DNA from 3 places in the Streptomyces sp. NPDC002144 genome. Region 3 is predicted to be linked to each of the others. Evidence: riboswitches for the same ligand, from Rfam matches in the RefSeq annotation. Region 3 holds a riboswitch; each other region holds the start of a gene.
The links. Region 3 has a riboswitch for cyclic di-AMP ahead of ACWCQ1_RS24665 (NlpC/P60 family protein). Riboswitches for the same ligand answer to the same signal wherever they lie in the genome.
Positions count from the first base shown of each region.

Region 1: another riboswitch for cyclic di-AMP. It lies ahead of ACWCQ1_RS43680 (NlpC/P60 family protein); the one in region 3 lies ahead of ACWCQ1_RS24665 (NlpC/P60 family protein).
Region 2: another riboswitch for cyclic di-AMP. It lies ahead of ACWCQ1_RS38740 (M23 family metallopeptidase); the one in region 3 lies ahead of ACWCQ1_RS24665 (NlpC/P60 family protein).

Region 1 is NZ_JBSFDB010000054.1:43,255-46,516, reverse strand. Features, by position in the region: gene pcrA (DNA helicase PcrA) at 1-1,403, opposite strand, end outside; cyclic di-AMP (ydaO/yuaA leader) riboswitch at 1,645-1,816, shown strand; gene ACWCQ1_RS43680 (NlpC/P60 family protein) at 1,825-2,979, shown strand.
Region 2 is NZ_JBSFDB010000037.1:23,120-26,381, reverse strand. Features, by position in the region: gene ACWCQ1_RS38755 (MarR family winged helix-turn-helix transcriptional regulator) at 1-349, opposite strand, end outside; gene ACWCQ1_RS38750 (dihydrofolate reductase family protein) at 446-1,576, shown strand; tRNA gene ACWCQ1_RS38745 (tRNA-Met) at 1,655-1,728, shown strand; cyclic di-AMP (ydaO/yuaA leader) riboswitch at 1,974-2,130, shown strand; gene ACWCQ1_RS38740 (M23 family metallopeptidase) at 2,143-3,165, shown strand.
Region 3 is NZ_JBSFDB010000016.1:159,063-168,003, forward strand. Features, by position in the region: gene ACWCQ1_RS24655 (LuxR C-terminal-related transcriptional regulator) at 1-112, opposite strand, end outside; gene ACWCQ1_RS24660 (SDR family NAD(P)-dependent oxidoreductase) at 353-1,126, opposite strand; gene ACWCQ1_RS24665 (NlpC/P60 family protein) at 1,215-2,873, opposite strand; cyclic di-AMP (ydaO/yuaA leader) riboswitch at 2,882-3,047, opposite strand; gene ACWCQ1_RS24670 (DUF5997 family protein) at 3,240-3,644, opposite strand; gene ACWCQ1_RS24675 (LysR family substrate-binding domain-containing protein) at 3,703-4,479, shown strand; gene ACWCQ1_RS24680 (TfoX/Sxy family protein) at 4,487-4,819, opposite strand; gene ACWCQ1_RS24685 (ATP-binding protein) at 5,582-8,182, shown strand; gene ACWCQ1_RS24690 (FAD-binding oxidoreductase) at 8,317-8,941, shown strand, end outside.

The DNA.
Region 1 (3,262 bases), on a different contig from region 3:
ACCTCCTTGCGCTCGTAGAAGCGGACACCGCCGACGACCTTGTAGGGCAGGCCGACGCGGATGAAGACCTCTTCGAAGACACGGGACTGTGCGTTCGTCCGGTAGAAGACGGCGACGTCCCCGGCCTTCGCGTCACCCGCGTCGGTGAGACGGTCTATCTCGTCGGCGACGAACTGGGCCTCGTCGTGCTCGGTGTCGGCGACATAGCCCGTGATGCGCGCGCCCGCGCCGGCGTTGGTCCACAGGTTCTTGGGGCGGCGGGACTCGTTGCGCTCGATGACCGCGTTGGCCGCGGACAGGATCGTCTGGGTGGAGCGGTAGTTCTGCTCCAAGAGGATCGTCGTCGCGTCCGGGTAGTCCTCCTCGAACTGGAGGATGTTGCGGATCGTCGCCCCGCGGAAGGCGTAGATCGACTGGTCCGCGTCACCCACCACGCACAGCTCGGCGGGCGGGACGTCGTACTCGTTCGGCGGGACGTCGACGGGGTGCTCGCTCGTCCCCACCAGCTCGCGCACGAGCGCGTACTGGGCGTGGTTGGTGTCCTGGTACTCGTCGACCAGGACGTGCCGGAAACGGCGGCGGTAGTGCTCGGCGACGTCCGGGAAGGCGCGGAGCAGGTTGACCGTCGTCATGATCAGGTCGTCGAAGTCGAGGGCGTTCGCCTCGCGCAGCCGTGACTGGTAGAGGGCGTAGGCCTGGGCGAGGGTCTTCTCGAAGCCGTCGGTGGCCTGGGCGGCGAAGTCCTCCTCGTCGATCAGCTCGTTCTTCAGGTTGGAGATCTTGGCGCTGAAGGACTTCGGCGGGTAGCGCTTGGGGTCGAGGTCCAGGTCGCGGCAGACCAGGGCCATCAGGCGCTTGGAGTCGGCGGCGTCGTAGATCGAGAAGGAGGAGGTGAAGCCGAGCTTCTTGCTCTCCCTGCGCAGGATGCGCACGCACGCGCTGTGGAAGGTCATCACCCACATCGCGTTCGCGCGCGGGCCGACGAGCTGCTCGACGCGCTCCTTCATCTCACCGGCGGCCTTGTTGGTGAAGGTGATCGCCAGGACCTGGCCCGGGTGCACGTTCCGCTCGGCCAGGAGGTGGGCGATGCGGTGGGTGAGGACACGGGTCTTGCCGGAGCCGGCGCCGGCCACGATGAGCAGGGGGGCGCCATGGTGCACGACGGCCGCGCGCTGGTTCTCGTTCAGCCCGTCCAGCAGCGCCGCCGGGTCGATCGCCGGGCGGGGGGCGCCGTCGCGGTAGTAGGCGTCCCGGTCCGGCGGCACGTCGAACTTCCCGCCGAACAGGTCGTCCGGAACGGGCTCCGGTACGTGATCGTCCTCGGGCGGCGGCGGGGGTTCCTCCGCGTGCCCGCGAGGGGCCTGGAGGTCCGCCAGGAAGCTGTCGTCAAAGAGGCTGCTCATCGCTCTCCGAGTCTAGGGCGCCCCACTGACAGCCCGCGGCCGCCCTGAGAACATCGCCGGATCCCGATGCCCCGTACACGCTGCGTGGCGCGCCATCACCGCACGTGGCCGGGTGGGTGGGGCCGGTCGAAGGTCACGGAAATGTATCGGACAAATCGAACATCAACCTTCACACGGACCACACCAGTTGGCTACCGTTCGGGCAGGCCGTACGACCCCCACCGGCGAACCTCGCCGGGCCGTGCGGCCTCCGCCGAGTCCGGGGCGCCGCCGCGCAGCCGGAGCCGGGGACCCACGAGGACCTTGGGGTGAATCGGCCGGCCCCCCTTCCGGGGCCCGGGCCGTAGGGCAACCCTTCCGAACCACCCGCCCGAACCCGACAGCTAACCCGGTAGGCGGACGATGGAAGGAGTCGCCGGTCTTGGCGTCGCACCGCAAGACACGTCCCGCCGTTACGCGCGTAGCAGGCATACGCACCCCCGCTCTCGCCACGGCCGCCCTCACCTCCGTGGCCCTGCTCTCCCAGTCGGCCAACGCCGCCCCCTCGGCCGACGGCGGCCCCAGCCTCGAGGAAGTCGAGAAGAAGGTCGACGACCTGTACCGCCAGGCGGAGTCGGCCACCGAGAAGTACAACGCGGCCAAGGAGAAGACCACCAAGCAGCGCAGACGGGTCGACTCCCTGCTCAACGACGTCGCCAAGCGCGCCCAGAAGCTCAACGAGGAGCGCGAGAGGCTCGGTTCCTTCGCCGCCGCCCAGTACCGGACGGGTGCCGCCGCGCCCGACACGGCGACCTTCCTGCTCGCCGACTCCCCGCAGGACTACTTCGACCAGACGCAGCTGATGGGCCGGCTGACCGCCCGCCAGAAGAGCGAGGTCGACGACTACTTCACCGAGCAGTCCGCGACGATGAAGAAGCGTGAGGAGGCCTCCCGGAGCCTCGAGACGCTCAGCACGTCGCAGAACGATCTACAGACCGCCAAGGCCACGGTGCAGAAGAAGCTCTCCGACGCGCGCGAGCTGCTGTCGAAGCTGACGGCCGAGGAGAAGGCGCGGCTCGCGGCGATCGAGAAGAAGCAGCGGGAGGAGGCCGCGCGCAAGGCCGCGGAGCTGGCCCAGCAGCAGGCGGCGGCGCGGAAGGCCCAGGAGGGGACGACGTCCCAGGACGGCACCTCCTCCTCGGACACCGGCTCCACGGACACCACGGACTCCTCGTACGCCGCCAAGGCCGCGAAGGCGCTCGCGTTCGCCCGCGCGCAGATCGGCAAGCCGTATGTCTGGGGCGCCACCGGTCCCGGCTCCTACGACTGCTCCGGCCTCACCCAGGCCGCGTGGAAGGCCGCGGGCGTGGACCTCCCGCGCACCACCTACGACCAGGTGAACGCGGGCACCACCGTCTCCCTCGCCGACGCCCGGCCCGGCGACCTGATCTTCTTCTACGACGACATCAGCCACGTCGGCGTCTACATCGGCAACGGCATGATGATCCACGCCCCCAAGCCGGGCGCGTACGTCCGCGAGGAGTCCATCTACTACGCCGGCGAATCAATCATCCACAGCGTGGTACGCCCCGCGTGAGGCGATGACCGCGACGCACGAACGTCCTCGCGCGCCCCGGTCGGAACCGCCGGGCACACGCGGCCCTTGGCACGCCACCCGACGGTGGGATGCGCGGCGCGCGACGGTCCCCGAGCGCCCGTCGACCGAGCGCGCGGCAGGCGTGTGAGGCCGCTGCTCGCGCCGCACGGCGGTGGGATGAGCGGCGCGCGACGCTCTCTGAGCGCCCGTCGACCGAGCGCGCGGCAGGCGTGTGAGGCCGCTTCGAGCGCCACCCGGCGTTGGCATGCGGGCGCGTGACGGT
Region 2 (3,262 bases), on a different contig from region 3:
GTCCCGGGGCGGTGCGTTCCAGGACGTCCATGCCCTCGTCGGTCAGCACGGCGAAGCTGCTGCGCTTGTCCCAGCGGCAGTTCTCGCGCCGGATCAGCCCGTCCTTCTCCAGCCGGCCCACGGCGTAGGTCAGCCGGCTGCGGGTGATCTTCGTCCGCTCCGCGAGGTCGGTCATGCGCAGCCGCCGCTCCGGGGTCTCGGAGAGGTTGGCCAGGATGGAGTAGTACAGGTGGGGCATGCCGGCGTCCTGCTGGAGCTGCCGGTCGATCGCGTCCTCGACGAGGAACGTCGCCGCGATGTACGCGCGCCAGGCGCGCTGCTCCTTCGGGGTGAGCCAGCGAGTCGTCATGCCACCAGTGTAGGTTTGTTTCAAACTTGAACCAAGAGTGGCCGTTCAGCGCCTTGCGCCGAGCGTGCCGTCCACCACGAGCCGGGGAGCGCGTCGATGCCCCACCCGTACGTCCTGCTGTCCGCCGCCGTCTCCCTCGACGGCTGCCTCGACGACACCGGACCCGAGCGCCTGCTGCTGTCGTCCCCGGCCGACTTCGACCGCGTCGACGAGGTACGGGCCTCCGTCGACGCCATCCTGGTCGGCGCCGGCACGATCCGCGCCGACAACCCGCGGCTGCTGGTCAACTCGCCCGAGCGCCGCGCCGCCCGTGTCGCCTCGGGCCGGCCCGAGTACCCGCTCAAGGTCACCGTCAGCGGCTCGGGCGAGCTGGATCCGGCGGCGAGGTTCTGGCACACGGGCGGCGACAAGGTCGTCTACACGACCGACAAGGGGGGCGAACGGGCCCGCGCGCTCGGGATCGCCGCCGACATCGTCCCGCTCGGGCCCGACCTCGACTGGCGTCGGCTGCTGGAGCATCTGCACGAGGTCCGGGGTGTGCGGCGGCTCATGGTCGAGGGCGGCGGCCGCATCCACACCCAGCTGCTCCAGCAGGGGCTCGCGGACGAGCTCCAGCTGGTGCTCGCCCCCCTGTTCGTGGGCGACCCCGACGCGCCCCGCCTCTTCGGCCCGGGCGGCTACCAGGGCGGACGGCTCAGGCTGGTGGAGAGCCGGCGGATCGAGGACGTGGTCCTCATGCGCTACGAGCCCACCGCCCCCGGCACCGGCCCGCTGGCCTCCGCCGCCGACCACCACTGGCTCCGCCTCGCCTGCGACCTGGCGGCCCAGTGCCCGCCCTCGCGGACCGCGTTCAGCGTCGGCGCCGTGGTCGTCGCCGACGACGGCACGGAGCTGGCCCGCGGCCACTCCCGCGAGGCCGGCGACCCCGTGGTCCACGCGGAGGAGGCGGCCCTGGCGAAACTCGACCCGGCCGATCCGAGGCTCGCGACCGCGACGGTCTACAGCAGCCTGGAGCCCTGCGCCCACCGCGCGTCCCGTCCCAAGCCGTGCGCCCGGCTGATCCTGGAGGCGGGGGTACGGCGGGTGGTGACCGCGTGGCGGGAGCCGGACACGTTCGTGGAGGCCGCCGACGGCAGCGGTCTGCTGGCGTCGCGGGGCGTCGAGGTGGTCGTCCTGCCCGAGTACGAGGAGCGGGCCAAGGCGCCGAACGCCCATCTGCCGGGCTGAAAACGCAGGTGGAGCGGGGGCGGACGGAAACCCTGGTGCTGAGCGTCCCGCGGATGGCGTATGCTGGTTACACAACGACGCGGGGTGGAGCAGCTCGGTAGCTCGCTGGGCTCATAACCCAGAGGTCGCAGGTTCAAATCCTGTCCCCGCTACTGAAGGCCGAGGGCCGGAATCCAGTGACTGGATTCCGGCCCTCGGTGTTTCCCGCTTCCCTGGCCGTCACTCCCTGTGCAGAGCCTGAGACAAGGTCAACTCGCCCGATTTTCACCGGTCATGGCCCGATCGTCCGCGCCAAAAACGTTTAATGATCAAGCCGAACTGCTTGGAAACCCCACCCCGAGTCTATTAACGTTCGATAACGCAGCGCGGTCGTCCCAGCCGTCACAAGAGGCGGCTCCGTGCGCACGCGCCGAATCCCGCAAGGGAACCGGGGAACCACCACCCTGGGGTGAATCGCGCGGAGACCGCCGTGGACCCACGGCAGGTTTACGCGCGTAGGAGACCTTCCTGCTCCGAACCCGTCAGCTAACCCGGTAGGCGAGAAGGAAGGAAAGGAGCACGCCCACGTGGCGTCCAACCCGCCTGCCCCGGCAGCCCCGTTCGTGCCGGGCACCCGGCCCTTCGGCTTCGGCCCCAGTGACGACGAGGGCCAGTGGGAGGAGTGGAACCCCACCGAGGAGTCCATCCGCCCGGTGCGCGGCCGGCACCGTGTCTCCAGGCAGCGCGGCGGGGGACTCGCCCGCAGCTCCACGGTTCTCGGCGTCGGTGTCATAGCCGCCGTCGGCGCGGGCGGCATGGCCAGCGCCAACACCGGCAAGCCGCCGGTGTCCATCTCCCTGCCCGACCTGACCTCCGTCGCCCATGTGTTCGACGCCGGCTCCGATGCCCCCAAGGGCTCCGCGACCGCGCTCAGCGCCGTCGGGGTGAGCACCAAGGACACCGAGCAGGGTGCCCGGGACGCCGGTGAGGCGCTGCGCGACCGCATCATGGCGCAGGCCGAGTCGCAGCAGGTCCAGCTCGACAGCAAGGCCCAGTCGGCCACCGAGGCGGCCCTCGCCAAGCAGATCGACGAGGCGGCCGCCAAGGCGGAGAAGGACGCGGCGGCCAAGGCGCAGGCCGCCAAGGAGAAGGCGGAGGCGGCGGCCAAGAAGGCGGCCGAGGACGCCAAGCTCGCCGAACTCGCCAAGCAGTACAAGCTGCCGGTCGTCTCCTACACCATCACCGGCACCTTCGGTCAGGCCGGCTCCATGTGGTCCTCCGGTTACCACACGGGCCTCGACTTCGCCGCGCCGACGGGCACGCTCATCAAGGCCATCCACTCCGGCACCATCACGGAGGCCGGCTGGGCGGGGTCGTACGGCTACCGCACGATCCTCACCCTCGACGACGGCACCGAGCTGTGGTTCTGCCACCAGTCCTCGATCAGCGTCAGCGTCGGCCAGAAGGTCGCCACCGGTGACGTCATCGGCCGGATCGGCGCCACGGGCAACGTGACCGGCCCGCACCTGCACCTCGAGGTCCACCCGAACGGGCAGGCCACCGGCATCGACCCGATGACCTGGCTGCGCAGCAGGGGCCTCAACCCCTGACAGCGGCACCGCCCCGGAACGGCCGCCTCCGATTGTTTACGGGAAGTTTGCGGCCGTTCCGGAAGAGGAGTCTCCGGGGCGGGCGTTGACCATACAC
Region 3 (8,941 bases):
CGGGCAGGGCGTCCGCGAGCATCGGCCACAGCCGATCGGGCTCCCGTTCGTGCAGTGCCGCGACCGCCACCGACAGCATGCGTTCCTGCGCCCCGACCAACACCTGTGCCACGTTCCCACTCCGATCGTGCGCCGCGTACGCAGTTGTACCCATACCGGCGACGTCCAGCCTGCCTCAGACTGCAACGGAGCAACAAGGACGTTCACGGATGTACTCCAGCACAACGGCGCACCAGCGGCCGCGGCGGGGAGACCCGGCGGTTCGGTGGGGGACCGCCGGTGCTCTCCGAGGCCCGGAGCCCGTGTGGGCCGCCGGAGCGGGGGACCGGCGGCCCGCGGAGGTCCGAGGAGTTCAGACTCCTCCCGCTCCTCCCGGCGGATTCGCCGCCCGCATCGCGTCCGAGATGGACCTGACGCCGCCGTGCGCGGTCAGCCCGCCGTCCACCGGGATCTCGGCCCCGGTGATGAAGGACGACTCGTCGGAGAGCAGGAACACCACCAGCGGCGCGATGTCGTCCACCGTGCCGCTGCGGCCCAGCGGTGTCTCCCCGATGGTCGCCGCACGGAACGCCGGGGTGGCGGCGGCGGTCATCGGCGTCTCGATGTACCCGGGATGCACGGTGTTGACCCGGATGCCCTTCGGCCCCAGCTCGGTCGCCGCGATCTTCGACAGCCCCCGCAACGCCCACTTGCTGGCGGTGTACGCCACCGGGTAGTAGCCGGTGAGCGCGGCGGACGAACCGACGTTGACGATCGAGGAACCCGGTGGCATCAGCGGCGCGAGGTGCTGGATCCCGAGCAGCGGTCCGGTGGTGTTGACGGCCTGGACCTGTGCGAAGTCCTCCGGCCGTACCTCACCGAGCCGTTCGCGCCGGATGACGCCCGCGTTGTTCACCAGACCGTGGATCTCGCCGTACGACTCCTTCAACTCCGCGGCCAGCGCGGCCCAGTCGCTCTCCCTGCTGACGTCCAGCCGCCGCACGTCACCCTGCGGTCGCACGTCCGTGGCCACCACCCGGGCGCCGGCCCGGGTCAGCGCCTCCACCTCGGCGGCGCCCTGGCCGCCCGCGGCCCCGGTGACGACGACGGTCTTCCCGGCCAGTCGCCCCTCGTACTGATCACTCATGCAGCCATCCTTCACCGGCGAGGCAGCGTCAGCGGCCGAAGAGGCCGCCCACGGTTCGTGGACGGCCTCCTCGGTGAAGCGTGTGCTGCTAGGCGGGGCGCACCGCTATGCGGATCGCGGCCTCGCCGGCGTAGTGGACCGACTCCTCGCGGATCACCGCGCCCGGTCCGGGGGCGTGGATCATCAGACCGTTGCCGGTGTAGAGGCCGACGTGGCTGAAGTTGTCGTTGAAGAAGATCAGGTCACCGGGACGGCTCTCGGCGAGCGGGACCACCGTGCCGGTGCTCGCCTGCTCGTGCGTGGACCGCGGCAGCGCGACCCCGGCGGCCCGCCAGGCGGCCTGGGTGAGCCCGGCGTTGTCGTACGACTCCGGTCCGACCGCGCCCCACAGGCAGGGCCTGCCGATCTGCGCCCGGGCGAAGGACACGGCCCGGTCCGCCTTGGTGCCGACCGCCGGCTCGGCGGGCGCCTCGGGCACCCCGGTGTCGAGGACCGACGGTTCCTGGAGCCGGCGCCACTGGTCCGACACGGGCAGGCTCGAGTCGACCGCGGCGGGCAGGTTCCACGCACCCGTGTCCATGACGGACTGCTGCTGCGGGGCCGCCTCGACGGTGGGCTGCTGGAAGCTCCACTGCGTGCCGGTGTCCAGGGCGGTCAACTGCTGCTGCGCCCCAGTGTCGGTGATGGACGGACCCATGTCGGGGACGGCCGGCTGCTGCGGGCCCCACGGTTCGCTCGCCGGCACGCCCGTGTCGAGCACGGACGGCTGCTGCAGCCGCCAGGCCTCCTCGGTCGCACGGCTCGCCTGGTCCGACCAGGGCGCCGGCACCGGCGCCAGAGCCGGCTGCGGCGCTGCCATGGTCATCGAGGGCATGACGGCCGACTGGGATGCCGTGGCCGCCGGGGACATGATGGTCGCCTGTGGCCCCGTGGCCGTCGGCGACATGATGGTCGACTGCGGTGTCATGGCCAGCGAGGGCATGACCGCCGTCTGCTCCGCCATGGGCGTCGGTGACATGACCGCCGACTGCGGTATGGACGTCTGCCGGGCCGTGTACCGGTACAGCAGCTCACTCGCCGCGGCGATCTTGCGCTGGCTCTGCTCCTTGGACGTACGCAGCGAGGCCTGCCGCGGCTCGCCGCCCGTCGCGCCCGCCGCCATGGCGGACTCCTGCCGCTGCGCCGGTACGGCGGGCAGCGCGGCCGTGCCGCCACCCGCGGTCAGCTCGGCGACCGGGCGGCGCGTTCCGCCCGCCGGCAGCTCGGCCACGGGCCGGCCGGGTGCCTCCAGTTCGAAGCCGGTCCGTGCCTCCGGGGAGCGCGCGGGCCGCGACGGGGCCGGGCGGGGGGAGGAGGTGCGCTGGGCGGGCATGCGGTCGGCCGGCAGGATCGCCGGGATCGTCGGCCCCAGCGAGGCGCGCGCCGCGTCGAACCACTGCCGGGTCACGTTGTCCAGATCGGGGTCCGAGCGCCTGCCGCCGCCCGCCGGTGCGCCGCGTCCTCGCGAGCCGGTCACCGTCGGGCGGGTGAAGTTCCACTGGCCGGTGTCGGACTCGGCCCGGTCGTAGAGGCTGCTCACCCGGTCCCGGACGGCCTCCCGGCTGGGGGCGTCCTCCCCGGCGAGGGGCACGGCGTCGGCGCTCTGCGAGAGCATGGCCACCGAGGTGAGGGCCGCCGCGGCGAGAGTGGAGTTGCGCATCCCGGGGAGGCCGGAGCCGCCCGTGCGCGATGGTCGATCCGGCGCCATGGGAGCCGTACTCCTTCCGTACTCCGCCTACCGAGTTAGCTGTCGGGTTCGGGCGGTCGTATCCGGAAGGCATGCCCTACGACCCTTGCCCGTGCGGGCAGTTGGGCCGATTCACCCCATGATTCGGTTGGGTCCCCGGCTCCGGTTCGACACCGGACTCGGCGGAGGCCACGCGTCCCGACGGGGTTCGCCGGAGGAACTCGAGTGGCCTGGACCCACGCTAGCCAACTTGTGCGGCTGGTGTGAAGGTTGAAGGGCAGAATGTCCGATACGCTTTTGTGACCTTCGTCGTGACGGGCCGTCAGATTCCGGTTTCGTGCACACAGCGGATCGGGAGCGTGACCGACCGTCGCGACGGCGGGTGCCTCAGGACCGCGGACCGTCCTCCTGGGCCGCCCGCTCGGCGTCGCGCTTCTTGATCCGCGCCGCCTCCTTGCGGACCTCCGCCTGGGTGGCCCGCTCCTTCACCAGCCACTCCGGCTGCTCCTGCTTGAGCGCCTCGATCTCCTCGGTGGTCAGCGGCTCGGTCACCCCGCCGCGCGCCAGCCCCGCGATGGAGACGCCCAGCTTCGCCGCGACCACCGGACGGGGGTGCGGCCCCTTGGCCCGCAGCTCGCGCAGCCACTCGGGCGGCTCGGCCTGGAGCTGGTCGAGCTGGGCGCGCGAGACGACACCCTCACGGAACTCGGCGGGGGTGGCCTCGAGGTACACACCCAGCTTCTTCGCCGCGGTCGCGGGCTTCATCGTCTGGGTGGTCTGGTGCGACTTCATGGGGTCCAGGGTATCGACCGGGTACGGGGCCCTCGACCACGGCCGGTAACCTGGCCAGGTGACAGGCTCGGAGACATCCCCCACGTTCCGGCTCGCGTACGTCCCGGGGACGACGCCCGCCAAGTGGGTGCGGATCTGGAACGAGCGGCTGCCCGGGATCCCGCTGCACCTCATCGCCGTACCGGCCGCCGAGGCGCCCGAGGTGCTGCGTGCGGGCGAGGCGGACGCGGGCCTGGTACGGCTGCCGGTCGACCGTGGGTTCTTCAGCGCGATCCCGCTGTACACCGAGACAACGGTGGTCGTGGTCCCCAAGGACCACGTGATCACGGCGGCCGACGAGGTGACGCTCGCCGATCTGGCCGACGAGGTGCTCTTCCACCCCCTCGACGACGTCTTCGGCTGGGACGCCCCTCCCGGTGAACCCGCCTTCGAGCGCCCCGCCACCACCGAGGACGCAGTGGAACTGGTCGCTGCGGGCGTCGGCCTCCTCGTCGTCCCCCAGTCCCTCGCCCGTCTGCACCACCGCAAGGACCTCACCTACCGCCCGGTCGTCGACGCCCCGCAGTCCGGTGTCGCCCTGTCCTGGCCCGAGGAAGCGACCACCGAACTGGTCGAGGACTTCATCGGCATCGTGCGCGGCCGCACGGTCAACAGCTCGCGCGGCCGCAAGCAGCAGCCCGAGGAGAAGCCAGGCCGGGAGGAGAAGCCGAGGCGGGAGGAGCAGCAGAAGTCCTCCGCCCACCGCAAGCCGGCCCCCGCCAAGCAGCCGGGCCGCACTCCCCGCGCGGGCGGCTCCAAGCCCGGCAGACGAGGCAGGCCCGGCCGCCGCTCGTAGGAACGTCTCACTTCGGCGGCAACCCCGCGGCGAAGGCGTACCCCTCGTCGATCCATGCGCCCAAGACCCCGTCGTCGGCGAGCGCGGACGGGTCGACGACGATCCAGCCACGCATCGGCCGCCCCGTCATGTCGAGGAGTCGCGCGCCCGGTCGGGCCAGCGCCGCGTCCGTGGCCTCCGGCCCCACACGGACCATCAGCCCCCCGGCGCCACTCGCGCTCACCGCCATGTTCCCGCGCAGCAGAAACGCGAGCCCCCCGAACATCCGCTTCTCGGTGATGTCCGGATCGGCCCCCAGATACCGCCGAATCCGCTCGGCCAACGCTTCGTCGTACGCCATGCCACGCCTCGCTCCGTGCTTCGACTCCCAGGATTCCAGGATGGCCCCGCACGCCTGTCCGGTTCAGCCGGAGGTGAGCCCCCGGCCGGAGTGTGGGCTCTCCTCACGTCGCGTCCGCGCGGACCGCACGGCGACGCCGAGACCGCGGCCACCGTGTCGCCGGCACGAGCCCGTGGCGACGAGGACACGCAGTGGGAATGACGGCCTTCGCGTCCGCGTCGGGGACAGGGCCACTGCCGCCCACAGGACATGCTGACACCTTGCCACCACGGCCCGGGCCCGCGCCCGGACCGTCGGCCCGCGCGCGGATCATGGGCCCGCCTCCGGATCGTCGGGCTGTGCCTGGGGCGTGGGGCTGTGCGTGGATCGTGGGGCTGTGCCTGGATCGTGGGGCCGCGCCTGGATCGTGGGGCTGTGCCTGGGGCGTGGGGCTGTGCCTGGGGCGTGGGGCTGTGCCTGGATCGTGGGGCTGTGCCTGGATCGTGGGGCTGTGCCTGGGCCGTGGGGCCGCCCCCGGACCGTGGGCCTCCCTCCGGATCGTCGGGCCGCCCCCGGACCGTGGGCCCGCCTCCGGATCGTCGGGCCGCCCCCGGACCGCCCTGCCGCGCCCGGACCGCCAGCCCGCCTCCGGATCATCGGCCCGCCCTCGGACCGTCGGCCCGCCCCCGGACCGTCGGCCCGCTCCCGCCCATCCCCGCCCATGGGCCCGCCCCCCGCCCGAGAGCCGTACCGGTATCGGTGGTCGGTGGCAGAATCGAGCGGGTGGACCGGGGGATCCTCGAGCGTGAGGCCGAGCTGACGCGACTGGCCGAGGCCGCAGGTGAGGCGGCGGACGGTGCCGGCTCGGTGGCGCTCGTCTTCGGTGAGGCCGGCATCGGCAAGTCCAGCCTGGTCAGAGCCCTTCCGGAGCGGTTGCCCGAGGAGGCGCGGATCCTGGTCGGACAGTGCGACGACCTCGCCACCCGCCGGCCCCTGGGCCCGTTCCGTGACCTCGTCGGCAGCGTCGGCGCCGAGCTGGCCCGCGCCGTCACCGAGGGCGGCGATCGTCCCCGCGTCTACGAGGCCCTGCGCGCCGAGCTCGCCGTGACTCCGCATCCCGCCGTACTGGTCGTCGAGGACGTGCACTGGGCCGACGAGGCGTCCCTGGACGCCCTGCGCTTCCTGGTCCGGCGCATGGAACGGCTCCCCGCGCTGCTCGTCCTCACCTACCGCGACGACGAGCTGGGCCGCGGCCACCCCCTGCGCCACCTCCTCGGGCAGGTCTCCCGCGCGCCCCGGGTGCACCGGCTGCCCCTGGCCCGGCTGTCCCTCGACGCGGTCCGCACGCTCAGCGCGACCGCCGAGCTGGACGCCGCCCAGGTGTACGAAGTGACCTCCGGCAACCCCTTCTTCGTCGCCGAGGTCGTCGCGGCGGGTGGCACCGGGGGTGTGCCGCCGACGGTCGTGGACGCCGTGCTCGCCCGGATGCGGGGCCTGGACGCCGCCACCGTGGACGCGCTGGAGCAGCTCGCCGTGGTCCCCTCGGCTGTCGAACGGCCCCTGGTGGACGCCCTGTTGGCCGATGGCGTGACCGTACTCGCCGAGGCCGAGCAGCGCGGGCTGCTCGCGGTGACGCCGGAACGGGTGGCGTTCCGGCACGAGCTGATCCGCCGCGCGGTCGCCGACTCCGTGCCGACAGCGCGCCGTATCGACCTCAACCGCACCGTCCTCGCGGCCCTGGTCGCCCGCCCCGGATCCGACGCCGCCCGGATCGTGCACCACGCCGCCCAGGCCGGCGACGAGGACGCCATCGCCCGCTACGGCCCCGACGCGGCACGCGACGCGGCCTCCGCCGGTGCCCACCGGGAGGCCGCCGCCCAGCTGCGGCTGGTTCTGCGCCGACGCCGGCGCCACGGCCCGGCCGACCTCGCCGACCTGCTGGAACGCTACGCGATCGAGAGCTACACCATCGCCGACTCGGCCGCCGCCGTCACCGCCCAACGGGAGGCGGTGGCGCTGCGCCGCTCGCTCGGCGACATCCTCGCCCTTGGCGCCGACCTGCGCTGGCTGTCCCGTATCCACTGGTGGGCCGGGGACGCCGACGAGGCGCAGGACGCCGCCCGCGAGGCCGTCACCGTGCTGGAGCACGCGGGCGACGACCGGCTGCTGGCCCTCGCCGTCAGCAACATCGCCCAGCTGCGCATGCTGTCCGACCGCTACCCGGAGGCCGTCGACCACGCCGAGCGGGCCATCGTCCTGGCCCGCAAGACGGAGGACCAGGCGATCCTCGCGCACGCCCTGAACAATCTGGGGACGGCCCGCTGGCGGGGCGGCGACCCCGACGGCCGCAAGCAACTGGAGGAGAGCCTGGAGGTCGCCCTGGCCGCCGGCGAGGTCGAGCACGCCTGCCGCTCCTACGCCAACATCATCTGGACGCTGCTCGACAGCCTCCAGTACGGCGAGGCGGACCGTTATCTGCCCCCGGCCATGGACCTCGCCGACCGCGCCGAACACCTCGGCTTCCTCACCTACCTCCACGTCGAGCTGGCGATCCGGCGACTGGCCGCCGCCGACTGGGAGGACGCCGAACGGCACGCCGAGTTCGGCATCCACGACTTCCTGCCCGCCCGCTGCCCCGCGCTGACCGTCCTGGCCCGCGTCCGCACCCGTCGCGGCCACCCGGGCGCCGCCGAACTCCTCGCCGAGGCCCAGGAGATCGCCGTACGGACCCGGGAACTGCAGCGCACCGGACCGGTCGCCGCCGCGCTGGCCGAGGCGGCCTGGCTGCGCGGCGACGACGCGGCCCTGATCGAGGCCGTGGCCCCGGTGTACGCGCAGGCCCGCGACCTGGCCGGCATCCCCTACCGCGCCGAACTCGGCTACTGGCTCAGCAGGGTGGGGCAGCCGGTCGACCTGGAGGAGTGCGACCACCCGTACGCCCTCCAGGCCCGCGGCCACTGGCGCGAGGCCGCCGCACGCTGGCAGGAGGCGGGCTGCCCCTACGAGCACGCCGCCGCGGTCGCCGAGAGCCCGCACCCCGCGGACAAGCTCGCCGCCCTCGCCGAACTCGACGCCCTGGGCGCCGAACCGCTGGCCCGCCGCGTCCGCTCCGAACTGCGCAGGCTCGGCGTACGGCGCATCCCGCGCGGCCCCCTCGCCGCGACCCGCGGCAACCCCGCCGGCCTGACCGAACGGCAGCTCCAGGTCATGCGTCTGCTCGCCGAGGGCCTGACGAACGCCGAGATCGCCGACCGGCTCGTCGTGTCCGTCCGTACCGTCGACAACCACGTACGCGCCGTCCTGGAGAAGCTGGACGCGCCCACCCGGCGCCACGCCGCCGTACGCGCCGCGGAGCTCGGGCTCCTCCCCGAGCGGGACACGTAGGTACGCGAAACGCACGTGCGCGAAACGTAGGTATCCGAACGCCCGAGCTAGGTGATGGCCACGGATGCACACGCCCGCGCTACCCGAGTAGAACGTGCACAACGGCCCTACTCACGACAAACGGGGGAAACCGTATGTCCAGCACAATCGCGCAGGCGGCACGACGGGAACTGACCGACTTCACCGGCGAGCTGATCGGCCCCGACGACCCCGGCTACGAAGAGGCCCGTACCGTCTACAACGCGATGATCGACCGCCGCCCCGCGCTCGTCGCCCGCTGCGCCGACGCCGACGCCGTGGCCCGCGTGATCGGCTTCGCCCGCGCCCACGACCTGCCGCTCGCCGTCCGGGGCGGCGGCCACCACGGTGCCGGGATGGGCACCGTCGACGGGGGAGTGGTCGCCGACCTCTCGCCCCTGAAGGAGATCCACGTCGACCCCGAGGCCCGCACCGTCCGCGTCGGCGGAGGCTGCGTCTGGGGCGAGGTGGACCGCGCGACCAACGCGTACGGCCTGGCCACCCCGAGCGGCATCGTCTCCACCACCGGCGTCGGCGGCATCGCCACCGGCGGCGGGCTCGGCCACCTCACCCGCAAGTGCGGGCTGACCATCGACAACCTCCTCTCGGCCGACGTCGTCCTGGCCGACGGGCGCAAGGTGCGCGCGAGCGCCGAGGAGAACACCGACCTGTTCTGGGCGATCCGCGGAGGCGGCGGCAACTTCGGTGTCGTCACGTCCTTCCTCTTCCGGCTGCACGAGA